One region of the Pseudomonas sp. GL-RE-29 genome, then DNA from elsewhere that is predicted to be linked to it. Evidence: predicted binding sites of a transcription regulator. Region 1 holds the regulator's gene; each other region holds the start of a gene.

Region 1 (6,250 bases):
GGCGAGCCAGGTCGCGAACCAGACGCGGGAAGCGTCCGAAGACCTTCTTGATCGGTTGCATCCGGGTCTTCATGACCGCGGTCTGCAGGTCGGCCGTGACCACGTCGAGGTTCGACACGGCCTTGGACATGGCCTCATCGGCGCTGTTGGCACCCAGGCGCACCAGGCGGTTACGCACCAGAACCAGCTCGCCGACCATGTTCATGATTTCGTCGAGACGCGCGGTATCGACCCGCACAGTGGTTTCGGCTTCGCTGACCGGTTTTTCCGCAGGCGCCGATGCCGGAGCACGGGCCGGAGCCGGTGCCGCAGCAGGTTTCGGTGCTTCAGCTTTAGGCTCAGGCGCCTTGGCCACGGGTTTCGGCACAGCCGCCTTCGCGACCGGGGCAGCAACGGAAGCATTGCCGCCGGTTGCACTGCCGACTTCGAACTTGCCTTTGCCGTGCAACTCGTCGAGCAATGCTTCGAATTCGTTATCGGTGATCAGATCGCTGCCCGCCGCGGCGGCGGTGGGTGCCGCAGGTGTCGGCACCGAAGCAATGGCCGATTCCAGCGCATCGACAGCAAAGTTGCCTTTGCCATGAAGCTGGTCGAGCAGTGCTTCGAATTCGTCGTCAGTAATGTCGGAGCTGTCGCCTGGTGCTTTCGGGGCTTCAGGCGCGACAGGTGCAGCAGACGCGGCCACCGCGTCAACGGCGAACTGACCTTTACCGTGCAACTGGTCGAGTAACGACTCGAACTCTGCATCGGTGATTTCGTCGCTGGACGCCGCATCGCTGGCAGGCGCAGGCGTTGGAGCAGCCGCCGGCGCCTCGGCCTGGGCCTTGACGGCGTTCAGCGAGTCCAGCAGTTGTTCGAATTCATTGTCGGTGATGTCACCCGATTCGCTTTCGGCAACAGGTGCTTCAACCTCGGCGACAGGCGCAGGAGCGGCTTCGTCAGCCGATTGCGGTTCAGCCAGACGGGCCAGCGCCGCGAGTAACTCCGGCGTCGCGGCCGTGATCGGGCTGCGCTCGCGGACTTCGCTGAACATGCTGTTCACCGCGTCCAGTGCTTCGAGAACCACGTCCATCAATTCCGAGTCGACGCGACGTTCGCCCTTGCGCAGGATGTCGAAAACGTTCTCGGCGATGTGACAGCACTCCACCAGCTCGTTGAGCTGGAGGAAGCCGGCGCCCCCTTTTACAGTGTGAAAACCGCGAAAAATTGCATTGAGCAAATCCGCATCATCCGGACGGCTTTCCAGCTCGACCAGTTGCTCGGACAGTTGCTCTAGAATCTCGCCGGCCTCAACCAGGAAATCCTGAAGGATCTCTTCATCGGCGCCGAAGCTCATTAAGGGTGTGCTCCTACAGGTCTAAAAACCCAAAAAACCTAAAATTCTAAAACTCTAAAATCCCAGGCTGGATAACAAATCGTCCACATCGTCCTGACCGGACACAACGTCTTCTCTTTTATCGGCATGAATCTGCGGACCTTCACCCTGAGAGAGATGTTTTTGTGGATCTTTTTCTGCAAGCATCGCTTCACGGTCATGTTCGATGCCCGCGAAGCGGTCCACCTGACTGGCCATGAGCACGAGCTTGAGCAAATTGCTTTCGACTTCGGTGACCAGTTGGGTCACTCGCTTGATCACTTGACCGGTGAGGTCCTGGTAATCCTGGGCGAGCAGAATGTCGTTGAGGTTGCTCGACACCGCGCGATTGTCTGCGCTGCTGCGTGCCAGGAAGCCGTCGACTCGCCGGGCCAGTTCGCGGAACTCTTCAGCGCCGACTTCGCGGCGCATGAACCGCCCCCAATCCGTGCTCAACGCCTGGGCTTCGTCAGCCAGGCTGTTGACCAGCGGCGTGGCGTTTTCCACCAGGTCCATGGTGCGATTGGCGGCCGCCTCGGTCAGTTTGACCACATACCCCAGACGCTCGGTGGCGTCGGTGATTTGCGACACTTCCTCGGCTTGCGGCATGTTCGGGTCAATCTGGAAATTGACGATCGCGCTATGCAGCTCGCGGGTGAGCTTGCCCACTTCCTGATACAGGCCGCGGTCACGGGTCTGGTTGAGCTCATGGATCAATTGCACAGCATCGCCAAACCTGCCTTTTTCAAGGCTCGCGACCAGTTCGACGGCGTGTTTTTTCAGGGTCGATTCAAAATCGCCCTGGGATGATTCGTTATGCCCCATAGCTCCCCCGTGGCGCAGTTCAACCGATGCGTTCGAAAATCTTCTCGATTTTTTCTTTCAACGCCTGGGCCGTGAAGGGTTTGACCACATAGCCGTTAACACCGGCCTGGGCCGCTTCGATGATCTGTTCGCGCTTGGCTTCAGCGGTCACCATCAGCACTGGCAAATGCTTGAGTTTTTCATCGGCACGCACGTGGCGCAGCAGATCGATACCGGTCATGCCAGGCATGTTCCAGTCCGTTACCAGAAAGTCGATGCTCCCGCTGTTGAGAACCGGAATGGCAGTGGTGCCATCGTCAGCCTCGACCGTGTTGGTGAACCCAAGGTCACGCAACAGGTTTTTTATGATCCGCCGCATCGTTGAGAAGTCATCAACGATGAGGATTTTCATGTTCTTGTCCAATTCGACCTCCAAGCAGACTAAAACGCGCCCAGCACCTGGACGCGCCATTTCAATCAATCTGGCAAAGCACTCGATGACTGTCTGGAGTACAACGGATCGAGACCGGCGCGGTTCAACACCCCACCAGCCACGTCGCAGTGCCCCCACACTGCCTTCAGCGCGCTCGCCACTCTCCCAAACGCCCCCGCAAACGGGCCGCGCACTGGCTGTGTAACTGGCTGACCCGAGATTCGCTGACTCCCAGGACCTCACCGATTTCCTTGAGATTCAACTCTTCGTCGTAGTACAGCGCCAACACCAGTCGCTCACGCTCCGGCAAATTGGCAATCGCGTCCGCCAGCGCTGCCTGGAAGCGTTCATCTTCCAGATCGCGTGACGGCTCGAGATGAGCACTCGCGCCATCCTCGTGCAGCCCTTCGTGTTCGCCGTCCTGCAACAGATCGTCGAAACTGAACAAGCGGCTGCCCAGGGTGTCGTTCAAAATCCCGTAATAATCGTCGAGACTCAATTGGAGTTCGGCCGCAACTTCATGATCTTTAGCGTCACGGCCGGTTTTAGCTTCAATCGAGCGAATGGCGTCGCTGACCATCCGGGTATTGCGGTGGACCGAACGTGGCGCCCAATCCCCTTTGCGCACTTCATCGAGCATCGCGCCGCGGATTCGAATGCCCGCGTACGTCTCGAAACTCGCGCCTTTGCTGGCGTCATATTTTGTTGATACTTCAAGCAGGCCGATCATCCCGGCCTGGATCAGGTCTTCGACCTGGACACTGGCTGGCAGGCGTGCCAGCAAATGGTAGGCAATGCGTTTGACCAGTGGCGCGTAACGCTCGATCAGCTCGTACTGCGCGTCACGCGCCGACTTCTTGTAGAGGTTGTAACCGCTGGCGGTCATAGCACGGGTCCTGCCGTTTGTTGCACGAGGCGCTCGACGAAAAACTCCAGGTGCCCGCGCGGGTTGGCAGGCAGCGGCCAGGTATCGACCTTTTGCGCGATGGCCTTGAACGCCAGCGAACACTTGGAACGCGGGAACGCTTCGTAGACCGCGCGCTGCTTCTGCACGGCCTTGCGCACGCTTTCGTCGTATGGCACGGCGCCGACGTATTGCAGGGCGACGTCGAGGAAGCGGTCCGTAACTTTGGTCAGTTTGGCGAACAGATTGCGGCCTTCCTGCGGGCTCTGGGCCATGTTGGCCAGGACGCGGAAACGATTCATGCCGTAATCGCGGTTGAGCAATTTGATCAGTGCGTAGGCGTCCGTGATCGAAGTCGGCTCGTCGCAGACCACCAGCAACACTTCCTGCGCTGCACGTACAAAACTGACTACCGAGTCACCAATACCCGCAGCGGTGTCAATCACCAGTACGTCGAGGTTGTCGCCGATGTCGCTGAAGGCCTGGATCAGGCCGGCGTGTTGCGCCGGGCTCAAATGAACCATGCTCTGGGTGCCGGACGCCGCCGGAACAATGCGGATGCCGCCCGGCCCTTGCAACAGGACGTCGCGCAGCTCGCAGCGGCCTTCGATCACGTCGGCCAGAGTACGTTTGGGTGTCAGCCCTAGCAGAACGTCGACGTTCGCCAGGCCCAGGTCGGCGTCCAGCAACATGACGCGCCGGCCAAGCTCAGCCAAAGCCAGGGACAAGTTCACTGACACGTTAGTCTTCCCGACGCCACCTTTGCCGCCGGTCACCGCGATCACCTGTACGGGATGCATGCTGCCCATGTTATTTCTTTACCTTGTCTTGCATAGACGGAGGCCACATTACTGGCTGCGCGTTCACAAACGGAACAATGCATGGCAGACCATCGATGTAGGTACAAAAACGATTCATTTTTACCTCAGCCAACCTGCTTGGTCGGACTGTGGTAGATGTCAGCGAACATGTCAGCCATGGCTTCTTCGCTGGGTTCTTCCTGCATTTGCACGCTGACGGCGCGGCTGACCAACTGATGACGACGCGGCAGATGCAAATCATCCGGAATCCGCGGGCCATCGGTCAGGTAAGCCACTGGCAACTCATGACTGATGGCCAGGCTCAACACCTCGCCCAGACTGGCCGTTTCATCCAGTTTAGTCAGAATGCAGCCGGCAAGCCCGCAACGCTTGTAACTGTGATAAGCGGCGGTTAGAACCTGTTTCTGGCTAGTGGTTGCCAGGACCAGATAATTTTTTGATTTGATGCCTCGTCCGGCCAGGCTTTCGAGCTGCATGCGCAGCGCTGGATCGCTGGCCTGCAGGCCGGCGGTGTCGATCAACACCACGCGCTTGCGCAGCAGTGGATCCAGCGCTTGGACCAGCGATTGGCCCGGATCAACGTGCGTCACCGACACGTTGAGAATCCGACCGAGGGTCTTGAGCTGCTCCTGGGCGCCGATGCGGAAGCTGTCCATGCTCACCAGCGCAATGTTCTGCGCGCCGTATTTGAGCACGTAACGGGCGGCCAATTTCGCCAGGGTGGTGGTCTTGCCCATGCCGGCAGGGCCGACCATGGCAATCACGCCACCCTCTTCCAGCGGTTCAATTTCCGGTGTGGCAATCATCCGCGCTAGATGCGCCAGCAACATGCGCCAGGCCTGACGGGGTTCTTCAATATCGGTAATCAGCGCCAGCAAATCCCGCGACAACGGGCCGGAGAGCCCGATGCGCTGCAAACGGCGCCACAGGTTGGCCTGAGCCGGGCGGCTGCCTTGCAGTTGATTCCAGGCCAGCGAGCCGAGCTGTACTTCCATCAGTTCGCGCAGGCTGTTGAGCTCGGAACGCATGGAATCGAACGCCCGTGGGTCCACACCGCTGGAGGCAGGTGCGGCGGCCGGTGCAGGACGACGAGGCTCGCTGTAGGTTGGTTCGATCAGCGGTTCGGCGGCGGTCAGCGGCAGGCCGGCGAACAACTGGCGATTGGTCGCATTGTCGCTCTCGCCATCACTACGCAGGCTCAATTCAGCCTGGGCGGTGACGATCCGCGATTGGGTCTTGCGCAGCTCGTCTTCGAGCTCCATGTTCGGCACGCGCGGAGCCAGCGCCGACAGCTTGTAATCCAGGGCAGCCGTCAGCTCGACACCACCGGCAATGCGGCGGTTGCCAATGATGGCGGCATCGGCGCCCAGCTCATCACGAACCAGCTTCATGGCCTGACGCATATCGGCGGCGAAAAAACGCTTAACTTGCATAAACCACTACCTCAGCCGTTGGGCCCTACTGTCGCAACGATGGTCACTTGCTTGTTGTCAGGAATTTCCTGGTAAGCCAACACGTGCAAACCCGGGACTGCCAGTCGGCCAAATCGCGAGAGCATCGCGCGAACCGGACCGGCTACCAGCAGAATCACCGGTTGACCTTGCATCTCTTGACGCTGTGCGGCGTCGATCAACGAACGCTGCAGTTTCTCAGCCATGCTTGGCTCCAGCAGAACGCCCTCTTCCGAGCCTTGTCCTGCCTTCTGCAGACTGTTGAGCAATATTTGTTCCAACCTTGGCTCCAGCGTGATAACTGGCAGCTCGGAGTCAGTGCCTACAATGCTTTGGACGATTGCGCGGGATACGCCGACGCGCACGGCTGCCACCAATGCGGCAGTATCTTGACTCTTGGCAGCGTTGTTCGCGATGGCTTCGGCGATGCTGCGAATGTCGCGCACCGGCACTTGTTCAGCGAGCAGCGCTTGCAATACTTTG
Region 2 (6,250 bases), on a different contig from region 1:
GCCTCCTCAACCGCCCCGCCAGAATCTCCCCCGCCAACTACCCTTGAAAAACCCGCAGGAAGCGGCCCCCTGTACAACTCAAGGAACGACCATGTCTCTCGCCATCGTCCACAGCCGCGCCCAGGTGGGTGTGGAAGCGCCCGCCGTAACCGTCGAAGTCCATCTGGCCAACGGCTTGCCGTCGCTGACCATGGTCGGCCTGCCCGAGGCCGCGGTGAAGGAGAGCAAGGATCGGGTGCGCAGTGCGATCATCAATTCGGGGCTGCAATTTCCGGCACGGCGGATCACGCTCAATCTGGCCCCGGCGGATTTGCCCAAGGATGGCGGGCGGTTCGATTTGGCGATTGCCTTGGGGATTCTTTCGGCCAGTGTGCAGGTGCCGGCGTTGACGCTGGATGATGTGGAGTGTCTGGGAGAACTGGCGCTGTCAGGCGCGGTGCGGGCGGTTCGTGGGGTGTTGCCAGCGGCATTGGCGGCGCGCAAGGCCGGGCGTTCGTTGATGGTGCCGCGGGTGAACGCCGAGGAGGCCTGTCTCGCGTCGGGACTGAAGGTGATTGCGGTGGATCATCTGCTGGAAGCCGTCGCCCATTTCAACGGGCACACGCCGGTTGAACCGTATGTCTCCGATGGTTTGATTCACGCGAGCAAGCCCTACCCCGATTTGAATGAAGTACAGGGGCAGCAAGCTGCCAAACGGGCGCTGTTGATTGCTGCGGCGGGTGCGCACAACTTGCTGTTCAGCGGGCCTCCAGGTACCGGCAAGACGCTTCTGGCGAGCCGCCTGCCAGGATTGCTGCCACCGCTGAGCGAAAGCGAAGCTCTGGAAGTGGCGGCAATTCAGTCAGTCAGCAGTTGCACGCCGTTGAGCCATTGGCCGCAGCGCCCCTTCAGGCAACCCCATCACTCTGCCTCCGGCCCGGCGTTGGTTGGCGGCAGCTCGAAACCGCAACCCGGCGAGATCACACTTGCTCATCATGGCGTGCTGTTCCTGGATGAGCTGCCAGAGTTTGATCGCAAGGTGCTGGAGGTTTTAAGGGAGCCACTGGAATCCGGCCATATCGTGATTTCGCGGGCGAAAGATCGCGTTCGGTTTCCGGCGCGTTTTCAGTTGGTGGCGGCGATGAATCCGTGCCCCTGTGGATATCTTGGTGAACCCACTGGGCGGTGCTCTTGCACACCTGACATGGTTCAGCGTTATCGCAACAAACTCTCAGGACCGTTGCTGGATCGGATCGACTTGCACCTGACCGTGGCGCGGGAGGCCACCGCGTTGAATCCGGCAGTGAAACCAGGAGAGGACAGCGCCAGCGCAGCAGCACTGGTCGCTGAGGCTCGCGAACGACAGCAAAAACGTCAGGGCTGCGCCAACGCTTTCCTTGATCTGCCGGGGGTTCGTCGGCACTGCAAGTTATCCACAGCCGATGAGCATTGGCTGGAAAACGCCTGTGAACGGCTAACCCTTTCGCTGCGTTCGGCGCACCGGTTGCTGAAGGTAGCGCGGACGTTGGCGGATCTGGAGCAGGTCGAAGGGATCAGCCGCGAGCATCTGGCCGAAGCATTGCAGTATCGGCCGGCGACGCAATAAGTGCCGACACCGCGTCGCTCCCATCGCGGGCAAGCCACGCTCCCACAGGTTCAGCGTGCTTCACACGATTGCAGACCAACAAACCCTGTGGGAGCGGGCTTGCCCGCGATGGCGATTTCAGCCGCGCCTCAACGGAAGCGGTCAACCTCGGAACGCAAATCCGCCGCCAGTTTCTCCAGCTCTTTAGCAGTGACCACCAGGTTGGACACCACCTCACGCTGCTCACTGTTGGCCAGGGCAATACTCTGCAAATTGCTGCTGAGCAAAGTCGCAGTGCTGCTCTGCTCCTGAGTCGCCGTGGTAATCGCAGCAAATTGCTGACCGGCCGAGCGGCTTTGTTCGTCGATCCGCGCCAGTGCCGAAGCCACGTTGGCATTGCGCGACAAGCCTTCCTGCATCAGCACATTGCCCTGCTCCATGGTGCTGATGGCGTTGCCGGTTTCCTGTTGGATGCTCTGGATCATCACGGAAATTTCGTCCGTGGCCTGACGGGTCCGCGAGGCCAGGTTGCGCACTTCATCAGCCACCACGGCAAAGCCGCGGCCCTGCTCACCGGCGCGAGCGGCTTCGATCGCAGCATTCAGCGCCAGCAGGTTGGTCTGTTCGGCAATCGAAGTGATCACACCGACGATGCCGCCGATTTCCTGGGAGCGCTGCCCCAAGGTGTTGATCACCGTCGCCGTGCTGTTCAACGCACCGGCGATTTGCTCCAGCGACGAGGACGCTTCGTCCATCGATGTACGACCGATCTGGGTTTGCTGTGCGTTTTCCTGGGCCAGACGCTGGGTGCTGCCCATGTTGTCGGCAATGTTCAGGGACGTGGCGCTGAATTCTTCCACGGCGCCAGCCATGCTGGTGATTTCGCCGGATTGCTGCTCCATGCCTTCATAGGCGCCACCGGACAAACCGGACAAGGCCTGAGCGCGGCTGTTGACCTCCATCGAGGCGTTACGGATGTGCTCGACCATGGTCGACAACGCTTGGCTCATCTGATTGAAAGCGCGGGCCAGCTGGCCGATTTCGTCGTTACTCGACACGCTCAGGCGCACGCTCAGATCACCGGCACCCAACGCCTCGGCCTGACGCACCAGATCACCCAGCGGTGCGAGTTTGCTGCGCAGCAACCAGACCGCTGAACCCACCGCGATCAGCATCGCCAACAGACTGCCGATGGCCAATTGAATGCCGACGCTCCAGGTCACGGCGCTGATCTCGGTTTTCGGCATACTCGCCACCACCGACCACGGCCCGCCTTCGAACGGCACGGCCACGCTATAGAAATCTTCGGACTTGTCGCTCCAGAAATCACCCTTGCCTGGTGTTTTCGCCAAGCCGTTGATGGTCGCAATGGCCTGATCCGGTACTTGCACCCCGGCAATCGGCACCAGCCACTTGTTCTGCTCGTCCAGCAACGCCAGAGAACCGGTCTGACCGATGCGGAAACGCTTGAGGTTTTCGAACTGCGCTTTCTGCGCGTCGGTGTAATCAAATCCTACAAACAGCACGGCGATGACCTTACCGCCGCCATCCCGCACGGGGGTGTATTGCGTCATATAGAAACGATCAAACAGCAGCGCGCGTCCGACATAGCTCTGCCCCGCCATCAAGCGTGCATAAGCCGGGTTGGCGTGATCGAGCAGCGTACCGATAGCCCGATTGCCATCCTGCTTGGTCAAGGATGTGCTGACGCGAATGAAGTCTTCACCGCTGCGCACGAATACCGTGGCCACCCCCGCAGTCAATTGCTTGAACTCGTCCACTTCGTTGAAATTATTGTTCAGTACGTCGCTGCCCAGGTGCAGCCCCGGCGTCTGAGTACCCGCGACGGCCACCGGCTCATCCGGGTGCACGCTCAGGCCGGCACTGAAACGCTTCTCGAACAGACCGGCGAGACGCTGGGTGCTCTCACGCAACGTGCCGTGAAAGGTGCTCAATTGATCGGCCAGCAACCGGGCCTCGCTGGCCAGGTGCTCTTCGCGGGTAGCGAGGTTGGCGGTATCCAGCGAGCGCAGGGCGAACACGCTACTGCCAGTGATGACAATCGCTAGAATCACGGCGAGCGCGAGACCAAGCTGTGAAGCGATCCGGGCACGAGGTTGAGACATGACAGCTCCTGGCCGAGCAGCCAGATCATCCTGATCGCAGCGCATACTCAGCAAAATTTCTAATAATGGGGAAAGCATCGAACCTGCACGAAGGTTCCATGTGCAGATATTCGGCGGCCAGCGGGAATACTTGAGCAATTAACCGGGATATGGCTCAAGGCCGCTACTGCGGCGGCTTCATCGTTTCAGCTCAAGTGCTCGACATCGGGCAATTCCATGGCCCTGACTTCGTTTTGCAGGAAGTCGCTGAGCCGGCGCATCCGCTCACCGCCGGGGCGGGTTTTCGGCCAGACCAGGTAATATTTCTCACCGCTGGCAACGGCGGTCGGCCACGGCAGACTCAGACGTCCCTGGGCCACATCCTCCGCCACCATCAGCAAATCGCCCATGGACACGCCGTAACCTCGGGCGGCCGCGATCATGCCCAGCTCCAGCGTGTCGAACACCTGCCCGCCCTTGAGCGACACCTGCTCGGCGAGCCCCATGCGCTCCAGCCAATTGCGCCAGTCGCGGCGGTCCGGTGTCGGGTGCAGCAGTTCGGTGTTGACCAGACGCGCCACATCCCATGGCTGATCGTTCAGGAGATTGGGCGCGCCCACCGGGATCAATTCCTCGGGGAACAGGTAACTCGCCTCCCAATCCGGAGGGAAATGTCCGTTGCTCAATAACACTGCGCAATCGAACGGCTCATCGTTGAAGTCCACCGAATCGATATCCATCCAGGCGCTGGTCAATTGCACCTCGTTGCCCGGCTGCAAATGGCGGAAGCGACTGAGGCGCGCAAGCAGCCAGCGCATGGTCAGGGTCGACGGGGCTTTCATGCGCAGGATGTCGTCTTCGGCGCGCAAGGTATTGCAGGCTCGCTCCAGGGCAGTGAAGCCCTCGCGAATGCCCGGCAACAGCATTCGGGCTGACTCGGTCAGCTGCAAATTGCGACCACTGCGGTGAAACAAGCGGCAGGCAAAATGCTCTTCGAGCGTACGAATATGCCGACTGACCGCACTTTGGGTGATCGACAGCTCTTCAGCGGCACGGGTGAACGAACTGTGCCGCGCCGCTGCTTCGAATGCGCGCAGGGCATACAAGGGAGGAAGACGACGTGACATTGGGAAAGCTCCTACAACCGAATTCGGCCACCCTAGCAGAAACTTGCCAGCATGAGTTTGACTCATGCCATCCATCCTTTTTATCCCTTTGTGCAAACCCCGCAGAGCGCCGAGAATCGACGCTTTCCTGTTCTCTCTGACCATCGAGCGTGATGACCATGCAGCATCCAGCGCGTATTGAACTCTGGGCCATCCTGCGGCTGGCGGGGCCGTTGATTGCCTCGCAGTTGGCGCACATGCTGATGGTCCTCACCGACACTTTGATGATGGCGCGCTTGAGTCCCGAGGCACTGGCCGGCGGCGGTCTCGGCGCTGCGACCTATTCCTTCGTATCGATTTTCTGCATCGGCGTGATTGCGGCGGTCGGCACATTGGTGGCGATCCGTCAGGGCGCGGGCGACATTGTCGGCGCGACCCGGTTGACCCAGGCCGGATTGTGGCTGGCGTGGTTGATGGCGTTGGTCGCCGGTTTGCTGTTGTGGAATCTGAAACCGGTGTTGCTGTTGTTCGGCCAGACCGAAAGCAACGTGCAGTCGGCCGGACAGTTTCTGATTTTCCTGCCGTTCGCCTTGCCCAGCTACCTCAGCTTCATGGCCTTGCGCGGCTTCACCAGCGCCATTGGCCGCGCGACGCCGGTGATGGTCATCAGCCTGGGCGGTACGGTGGCCAACTTCCTGCTCAACTATGCATTGATCACCGGCATGTTCGGCCTGCCGAAACTGGGCTTGATGGGCATCGGCCTGGTCACGGCGATCGTGGCCAATCTCATGGCACTGGCGCTGGCGTGGCACATTCGCCGGCATCAAGCTTATGACGCTTATCCGCTGCGTCAGGGACTATCGCGGCTGAACCGGCAATACCTGAAAGAGCTGTGGCGCCTGGGCCTGCCGATTGGCGGCACCTATGCGGTGGAAGTCGGGCTGTTTGCCTTCGCGGCGCTGTGCATGGGCACCATGGGCAGCACGCAATTGGCGGCACATCAGATCGCCCTGCAAATTGTTTCCGTGGCGTTCATGGTCCCGGCGGGGATTTCCTACGCGATCACCATGCGCATCGGCCAGCACTACGGCGCCGGGCAACTGCTGGACGCGCGACTGGCCGGACGGGTCGGCATCGCCTTCGGTGCGGCGGCGATGCTGTGCTTTGCCATGGTGTTCTGGCTGCTGCCGAATCAGTTGATCGGCCTGTTTCTCGACCACAACGACCCGGCGTTCCGTGACGTCATCAACCTGGCGGTAAGCCTGCTGGCAGTGGCGGCGTGGTTTGAACTGTTCGACGGCACGCAAACCATCGCCATGGGCTGCATCCGCGGGCTCAAGGATGCCAAGACCACGTTCCTCGTTGGACTGGGTTGTTACTGGCTGATTGGCGCACCGGCCGCGTGGTGGATGGCGTTCCATTTGAATTGGGGGCCGACGGGCGTGTGGTGGGGGTTGGCGTTGGGCCTGGCGTGT
Region 3 (6,250 bases), on a different contig from region 1:
TCTGCGCGGCAGCGGCGGCTTCGGCAGGCTGTGAGGCCCGCACGGTGCGCCAGGTGTTGTAAGCCATCAGGAACATGCCGCTGAGGAAGATCGCACCACCCACCAACCGCACGACGAAGCCTGGGTGGCTGGCCACCAGGGTTTCGACGAAGGAGTAGGTCAGCGTGCCGTCCTCGTTTACCGCACGCCACATCAGGCCCTGGGCGATGCCGTTGACCCACATCGAGGCGATGTACAAAACGGTGCCGATGGTGGCGAGCCAGAAATGCGCGTTGATCAGGCCGATGCTGTGCATCTGCTCGCGACCGAAGACTTTCGGGATCATGTGGTACAGCGCGCCGATGGAAATCATCGCCACCCAGCCGAGCGCGCCGGCGTGGACGTGGCCGATGGTCCAGTCGGTGTAGTGAGACAGCGCGTTGACCGTCTTGATCGCCATCATCGGCCCTTCGAAGGTCGACATGCCGTAGAACGCCAGCGACACCACCAGGAAACGCAGGATCGGGTCGCTGCGCAACTTATGCCAGGCGCCCGATAGGGTCATCATGCCGTTGATCATCCCGCCCCAACTCGGCGCCAGCAGGATCAGCGACATCACCATGCCCAGCGACTGCGCCCAGTCCGGCAATGCGGTGTAGTGCAAGTGGTGCGGACCGGCCCAGATGTACAGGGTGATCAGCGCCCAGAAGTGCACGATCGACAGACGATAGGAATACACCGGACGCTCGGCCTGTTTCGGCACGAAGTAATACATCATCCCGAGAAAACCGGCGGTGAGGAAAAAGCCCACGGCGTTGTGCCCGTACCACCACTGCACCATCGCGTCTGTTGCGCCGGAGTACAGCGAGTAGGACTTGGTGAAACTCACCGGCAGCTCAAGGTTGTTGACGATGTGCAGAATCGCCACAGTGATGATGAACGCACCGAAGAACCAGTTACCGACATAAATGTGCTTGGTCTTGCGCTGCATGATCGTGCCGAAAAACACCACGGCGTAGGCGACCCAGACAATGGTGATCAGGATGTCGATCGGCCATTCCAGCTCGGCGTATTCCTTGGAGCTGGTGTAGCCCAGCGGCAGGCTGATGGCCGCCAACAGGATCACCAGCTGCCAGCCCCAGAAGCAGAACGCGGCGATTTTCGGTGCGAACAATTGCGCCTGGCAGGTGCGTTGCACCGAGTAAAACGAACTGGCGAACAAGGCGCAGCCGCCGAAGGCGAAGATCACCGCGTTGGTGTGCAGCGGGCGCAAGCGGCCGAAGCTGGTCCACGGCAAATTGAAGTTGAGTTCGGGCCAGACCAACTGGGCGGCGAGAAAAACCCCGAGCCCCATACCGACGATGCCCCACACCACCGTCATAATGGCGAATTGGCGGACCACCTTGTAGTTGTAGGCGGTACTGATAGAAGTGTTCATGGTTCCCCATCCACGGTTCAGCCGAAGGAAGCGCAAGCGGCGCGCCCTTCGGCCGGAGTTATAGGCAGACTAAAAGCGAGGCAAGCATGGACAAAGGGCACAAGGCCGGTATTGACGGGGATCAATGGGCGCAGTGTGTGCGGGAACATGGATGGTTGTGGGACGCCGCCGTGGCGCTGGCATCGACGACGCTGATCCTGGCCCACGGCGCCGGCGCGCCGATGGACAGCGACTGGATGAACAACATGGCTGCGCGCCTTGCCGCACGTGGCGTCAACGTGTTGCGCTTCGAATTTCCGTACATGGCGCAACGGCGTGTCGACGGCGGCAAGCGGCCGCCCAATCCAGCGCCGAAGCTGCTGGAATGCTGGCGCGAGGTGTATGCCGTAGTGCGACGCCATGTCGCTGGGCCGTTGGCCATTGGCGGCAAGTCCATGGGCGGGCGCATGGCGAGTTTGCTGGCGGATGAGTTGGGCGCGGATGCGTTGGTGTGCCTGGGCTATCCGTTTTATGCCGTGGGCAAACCGGAGAAGCCGCGGGTCGAGCATTTGGCGGCGTTGAAGACGCGGACGTTGATCGTGCAGGGCGAGCGGGATGCGTTGGGTAATCGCGAGGCGGTCGAGGGCTATGCCTTGTCACCGAATATCGAGGTGTTCTGGCTGGTGGCGGGGGATCATGATTTGAAACCGTTGAAGGCTTCGGGGTTTAGTCATGAGCAGCATTTGGCGGTTGCGGCAGATAAGGTAGCGGGGTTTTTGTGAGGAGCAAGATCAAAAGATCGCAGCCTTCGGCAGCTCCTACAGGGGACTGTGATCCCTGTAGGAGCTGGCGCAGCCTGCGATCTTTTTAGCGGTTAAACCGCTCCACCAACGAATACTGGGTATTCGCCGTCTTGGTCAGCTCTTCACTCAGCAACGCCGAGTTCTGCGCCTGTTCCGAAGTCTGGTCAGCCAGGTGCGAGATGTTGCTGATGTTGCGGCTGATCTCTTCGGCGACCGCGCTTTGCTCTTCGGTCGCAGCGGCGATCTGGGTGGTCATGTCGGTGATGTTGGCCACCGCTTCGCTGATCCCCACCAGCGCCTGGTCCGCTTCCAGCACCCGCGCCACGCCTTCTTCTGCCTGGCGATGCCCGGCTTCCATGGTTTGCACCGCCGTGCCTGCAGTCTGCTGGAGCTTGGCGATCAGGGCGTGAATCTGCCCGGTGGATTCGCTGGTGCGTTGCGCCAGTTGCCGCACTTCATCGGCCACCACCGCAAAGCCACGGCCCATCTCGCCGGCACGGGCCGCTTCGATGGCCGCGTTCAGTGCCAACAGGTTGGTCTGGTCGGCGATGCCTTTGATCACATCGACCACACCGCCAATTTCATCGCTGTCCTTGGCCAATTGAGTCACGGTCAGGCCGGTTTCGCCAACCACCACCGACAGGCGTTGAATGGCTTCGCGGGTTTCCCCGGCGATTTCGCGCCCGCGACCGGTCAGCAAATTGGCTTGCTGGGTAGCGTCGGCAGTGCGCTGCACGTGGCTGGCGACTTCCTGCGTGGTGGCAGCCATCTGGTTGACGGCGGTGGCCACTTGCTCGGTTTCGACGCGCTGACGTTCCAGGCCGGTAGAGCTGCTGTGGGCCAGGTTGTCGGACTGCTTCGCTTGATCGGTCAGGTGCTCGGCGGTGTCCTGCAGACGGGTCAGGCAGGTTTTCAGGCGCGCTTCCTGGCTGAGGATCGACATCTCCAGGCGTGCCTGGGCGCCACGGCTGTCGGTGTACATCTGCGCGATCAGCGGGTCGGACGTGGTCTGCTCGGCCAGGCGCAGCAAGCGCTTGAGCCCGCGTTGTTGCCAGCTCAGGCCCATCAAGCCCAACGGCACCGAAAGCCCGGCAGCCAGGGCAAAGCCCCAGTGGGAGTTGAGCGAGGCGCCGATCATGAAGCTCAGCTGGCTGACCAGAATGAACGGCAGCCAGTCCTGCAGGACCGGTAGCCATTTATCGGTCGAAGGAATGGCCGACTTGCCCTGATTGATGCGTTGGTAGAGCGCTTCGGCGCGGCGGATCTGCTCGGCGGTGGGCTTGACCCGCACCGACTCGTAACCGATCACCTGATTGCCTTCGAAGATCGGCGTCACATAGGCGTTGACCCAATAGTGATCACCGCTCTTGCAGCGATTCTTGACAATGCCCATCCATGGCAAGCCTTGTTTCAGTGTCGCCCACATGTGCGCGAAAACCGCGGCCGGAACGTCTGGGTGACGCACCAGGTTGTGCGGCGCGCGGATCAGTTCTTCACGAGAAAACCCGCTGATCTCGACGAAGTCGTCGTTGCAGTAGGTGATCATGCCCTTGGCATCGGTGGTGGAAATCAACCGTTGCTGGGCCGGAAAGGTCCGTTCGCGTTGTGTAATTGGCTGGTTGTTACGCATGGCTTATTAATCCGCAAGGCTATCAAGTGCTGTATCGGCGTCGGCGGGGATTTGTTGAGGTTATTTTTTGATAATCAGTGGTGCGTCGCAAAATGACTCTTGCGTCAGCTGGGAGGTATCGGATACGTGAACAACTCAAAGCGAATCTGCGGGTAGCCTCAGTCCTTGTGGGAGCGGGCTTGCCCGCGATGGGGCCGGCACATTCAACATATGTGCTGCTAGACACTCCGCTATCGCGGGCAAGCCCGCTCCCACAGAAAAAAGTTTGACCAGAGGCAGGCGATTGTATTGGTGGCGTCCCAAATAAAAACACCGCCCGAAGGCGGTGTCTGTGTCAGCAAGCGCTTACGACGCAATCAACTGTCGCAACACATAATGCAAAATCCCTCCCGACTTGAAGTACTCCACCTCATTCAATGTATCGATCCGGCACAACACCTCGATTTTCTCGCGGCTGCCGTTTTCACGGGTGATGACCAGGGTCAGGTTCATTCGCGGGGTCAGCTCTACGCCAGTCAGGCCAAGAATATCCAAGGTTTCCTTGCCGGTCAGATTCAGGCTCTTGCGGTTCTGATCGAGCTTGAACTGCAACGGCAGCACACCCATGCCCACCAGGTTGGAACGGTGAATCCGTTCAAAGCTCTCGGCGATGACTGCTTTCACTCCGAGCAAATTAGTGCCCTTGGCGGCCCAGTCACGGCTCGATCCGGTGCCGTATTCCTGGCCCGCAATCACTACCAGCGGTGTGCCCGCGGCTTGATAACGCATCGCCGCGTCGTAGATCGGCATTTTCTCCATGGTCGGAATGTAGAACGTGTTGCCGCCTTCCTCACCGCTGAGCATCTCGTTACGGATGCGGATGTTGGCAAAGGTGCCGCGCATCATCACTTCATGGTTGCCGCGCCGGGAGCCGTAGGAGTTGAAGTCCCGCGGTTCCACGCCTTTGTCGCGCAGATACTGGCCTGCCGGACTGTCAGCCTTGATGTTGCCGGCCGGGGAGATGTGGTCGGTGGTCACCGAGTCGCCGAGCAGCGCAAGGATTCTGGCCCCCGCCACGTCCTTGACCACCGGCGGCGGACCGCCGATGTCATCGAAAAATGGTGGATGCTGGATGTAGGTCGAATCCGCTTGCCAGACATAGGTAGCCGCTTGCGGGACCTGGATCGCCTGCCACTGCTCGTCGCCGGCAAAAACCTCGGCGTATTCCTTGTGGAACATGGCGGTGTTGACCTGACTCACTGCGTCAGCGATTTCCTTGCTGCTCGGCCAGATATCCCGCAGGTACACCGGATTGCCATCGTGGTCTTCGCCCAGAGGCTCGCTGCTGATATCGATGCGCACCGTACCGGCTAGCGCAAACGCGACCACCAGCGGAGGCGAGGCCAGCCAGTTGGTTTTCACCAGCGGATGGACCCGGCCTTCGAAGTTGCGGTTGCCCGACAGCACCGAAGCCACGGTCAGGTCGGCTTTCTGAATGGCTTTTTCGATCGGTTCCGGCAACGGCCCTGAGTTGCCGATGCAAGTAGTGCAGCCATACCCGACCAACGCAAAACCCAATTCATCGAGGTACTGGGTGAGGCCCGCCGCTTCGTAATAGTCGGTGACGACTTTCGAGCCGGGCGCCAGCGAGCTTTTCACCCACGGCTTGCGCTTCAAGCCTTTTTCCACAGCCTTTTTCGCCACCAGCCCGGCGGCCATCATCACGCTCGGGTTGGAAGTGTTGGTGCACGAGGTGATCGCAGCAATCACCACGGCGCCGTTTTTCAGCCGATAGGTCTGACCTTCGGACTCGTAGTCCGCTTCGCCGGCCAGATCGGCATTGCCGACCGCGACGCCACCACCGCCTTCACTTTCCAGTCGACCTTCTTCCTTGCTGGTGGGTTTGAATTGCAGGTCGGTGAAGTCACTGAACGCTTGCGCGACGTTGGGCAGCGAGACCCGATCCTGTGGACGCTTCGGTCCGGCGAGGCTGGCTTCGACGGTGGCCATGTCCAGCGCCAGGCTGTCAGTGAACACCGGCTCCTGACCGGGCAGGCGCCACAAGCCCTGAGCCTTGCTGTAGGCCTCGACCAGTTTCACGGTCTCAACGGGGCGGCCCGACAGGCGCAGGTAATCCAGCGTCACGTCGTCCACCGGGAAAAAGCCGCAGGTGGCGCCGTATTCCGGGGCCATGTTGGCGATGGTCGCGCGGTCCGCCAGCGGCAGATCGGCGAGGCCGTCGCCGTAGAACTCGACGAATTTGCCGACCACGCCTTTCTTGCGCAGCATCTGGGTGACGGTCAGCACCAGGTCGGTGGCGGTGATGCCTTCGCGGAGTTTGCCGGTGAGTTTGAAGCCGATGACTTCCGGGATCAGCATCGACACCGGTTGCCCGAGCATCGCCGCTTCTGCTTCGATGCCGCCAACACCCCAGCCGAGCAC

What was found. Region 1 encodes FliA, which starts transcription of late flagellar genes. Its sites were predicted from a motif close to CTAAAGTTTNNNNNNNNNNNGCCGNTAA; they were not measured.
Region 2: the regulator FliA is predicted to act here: its motif matches at 3,798-3,825, upstream of KGB21_RS09360 (methyl-accepting chemotaxis protein).
Region 3: the regulator FliA is predicted to act here: its motif matches at 3,861-3,888, upstream of KGB21_RS01345 (methyl-accepting chemotaxis protein).

The regions. Positions count from the first base shown of each region.
Region 1 is NZ_JAGYGD010000006.1:129,521-135,770, forward strand. It holds gene KGB21_RS07760 (chemotaxis protein CheA) at 1-1,336, opposite strand, end outside; gene KGB21_RS07765 (protein phosphatase CheZ) at 1,391-2,179, opposite strand; gene KGB21_RS07770 (chemotaxis response regulator CheY) at 2,199-2,570, opposite strand; gene fliA (RNA polymerase sigma factor FliA) at 2,737-3,477, opposite strand; gene fleN (flagellar synthesis regulator FleN) at 3,474-4,304, opposite strand; gene flhF (flagellar biosynthesis protein FlhF) at 4,421-5,749, opposite strand; gene flhA (flagellar biosynthesis protein FlhA) at 5,761-6,250, opposite strand, start outside.
Region 2 is NZ_JAGYGD010000008.1:96,469-102,718, forward strand. It holds gene KGB21_RS09355 (YifB family Mg chelatase-like AAA ATPase) at 92-1,585, shown strand; gene KGB21_RS09360 (methyl-accepting chemotaxis protein) at 1,714-3,690, opposite strand; gene KGB21_RS09365 (LysR substrate-binding domain-containing protein) at 3,876-4,796, opposite strand; gene KGB21_RS09370 (NorM family multidrug efflux MATE transporter) at 4,955-6,250, shown strand, end outside.
Region 3 is NZ_JAGYGD010000001.1:281,093-287,342, reverse strand. It holds gene ccoN (cytochrome-c oxidase, cbb3-type subunit I) at 1-1,417, opposite strand, end outside; gene KGB21_RS01350 (alpha/beta family hydrolase) at 1,504-2,178, shown strand; gene KGB21_RS01345 (methyl-accepting chemotaxis protein) at 2,264-3,829, opposite strand; gene acnA (aconitate hydratase AcnA) at 4,175-6,250, opposite strand, start outside.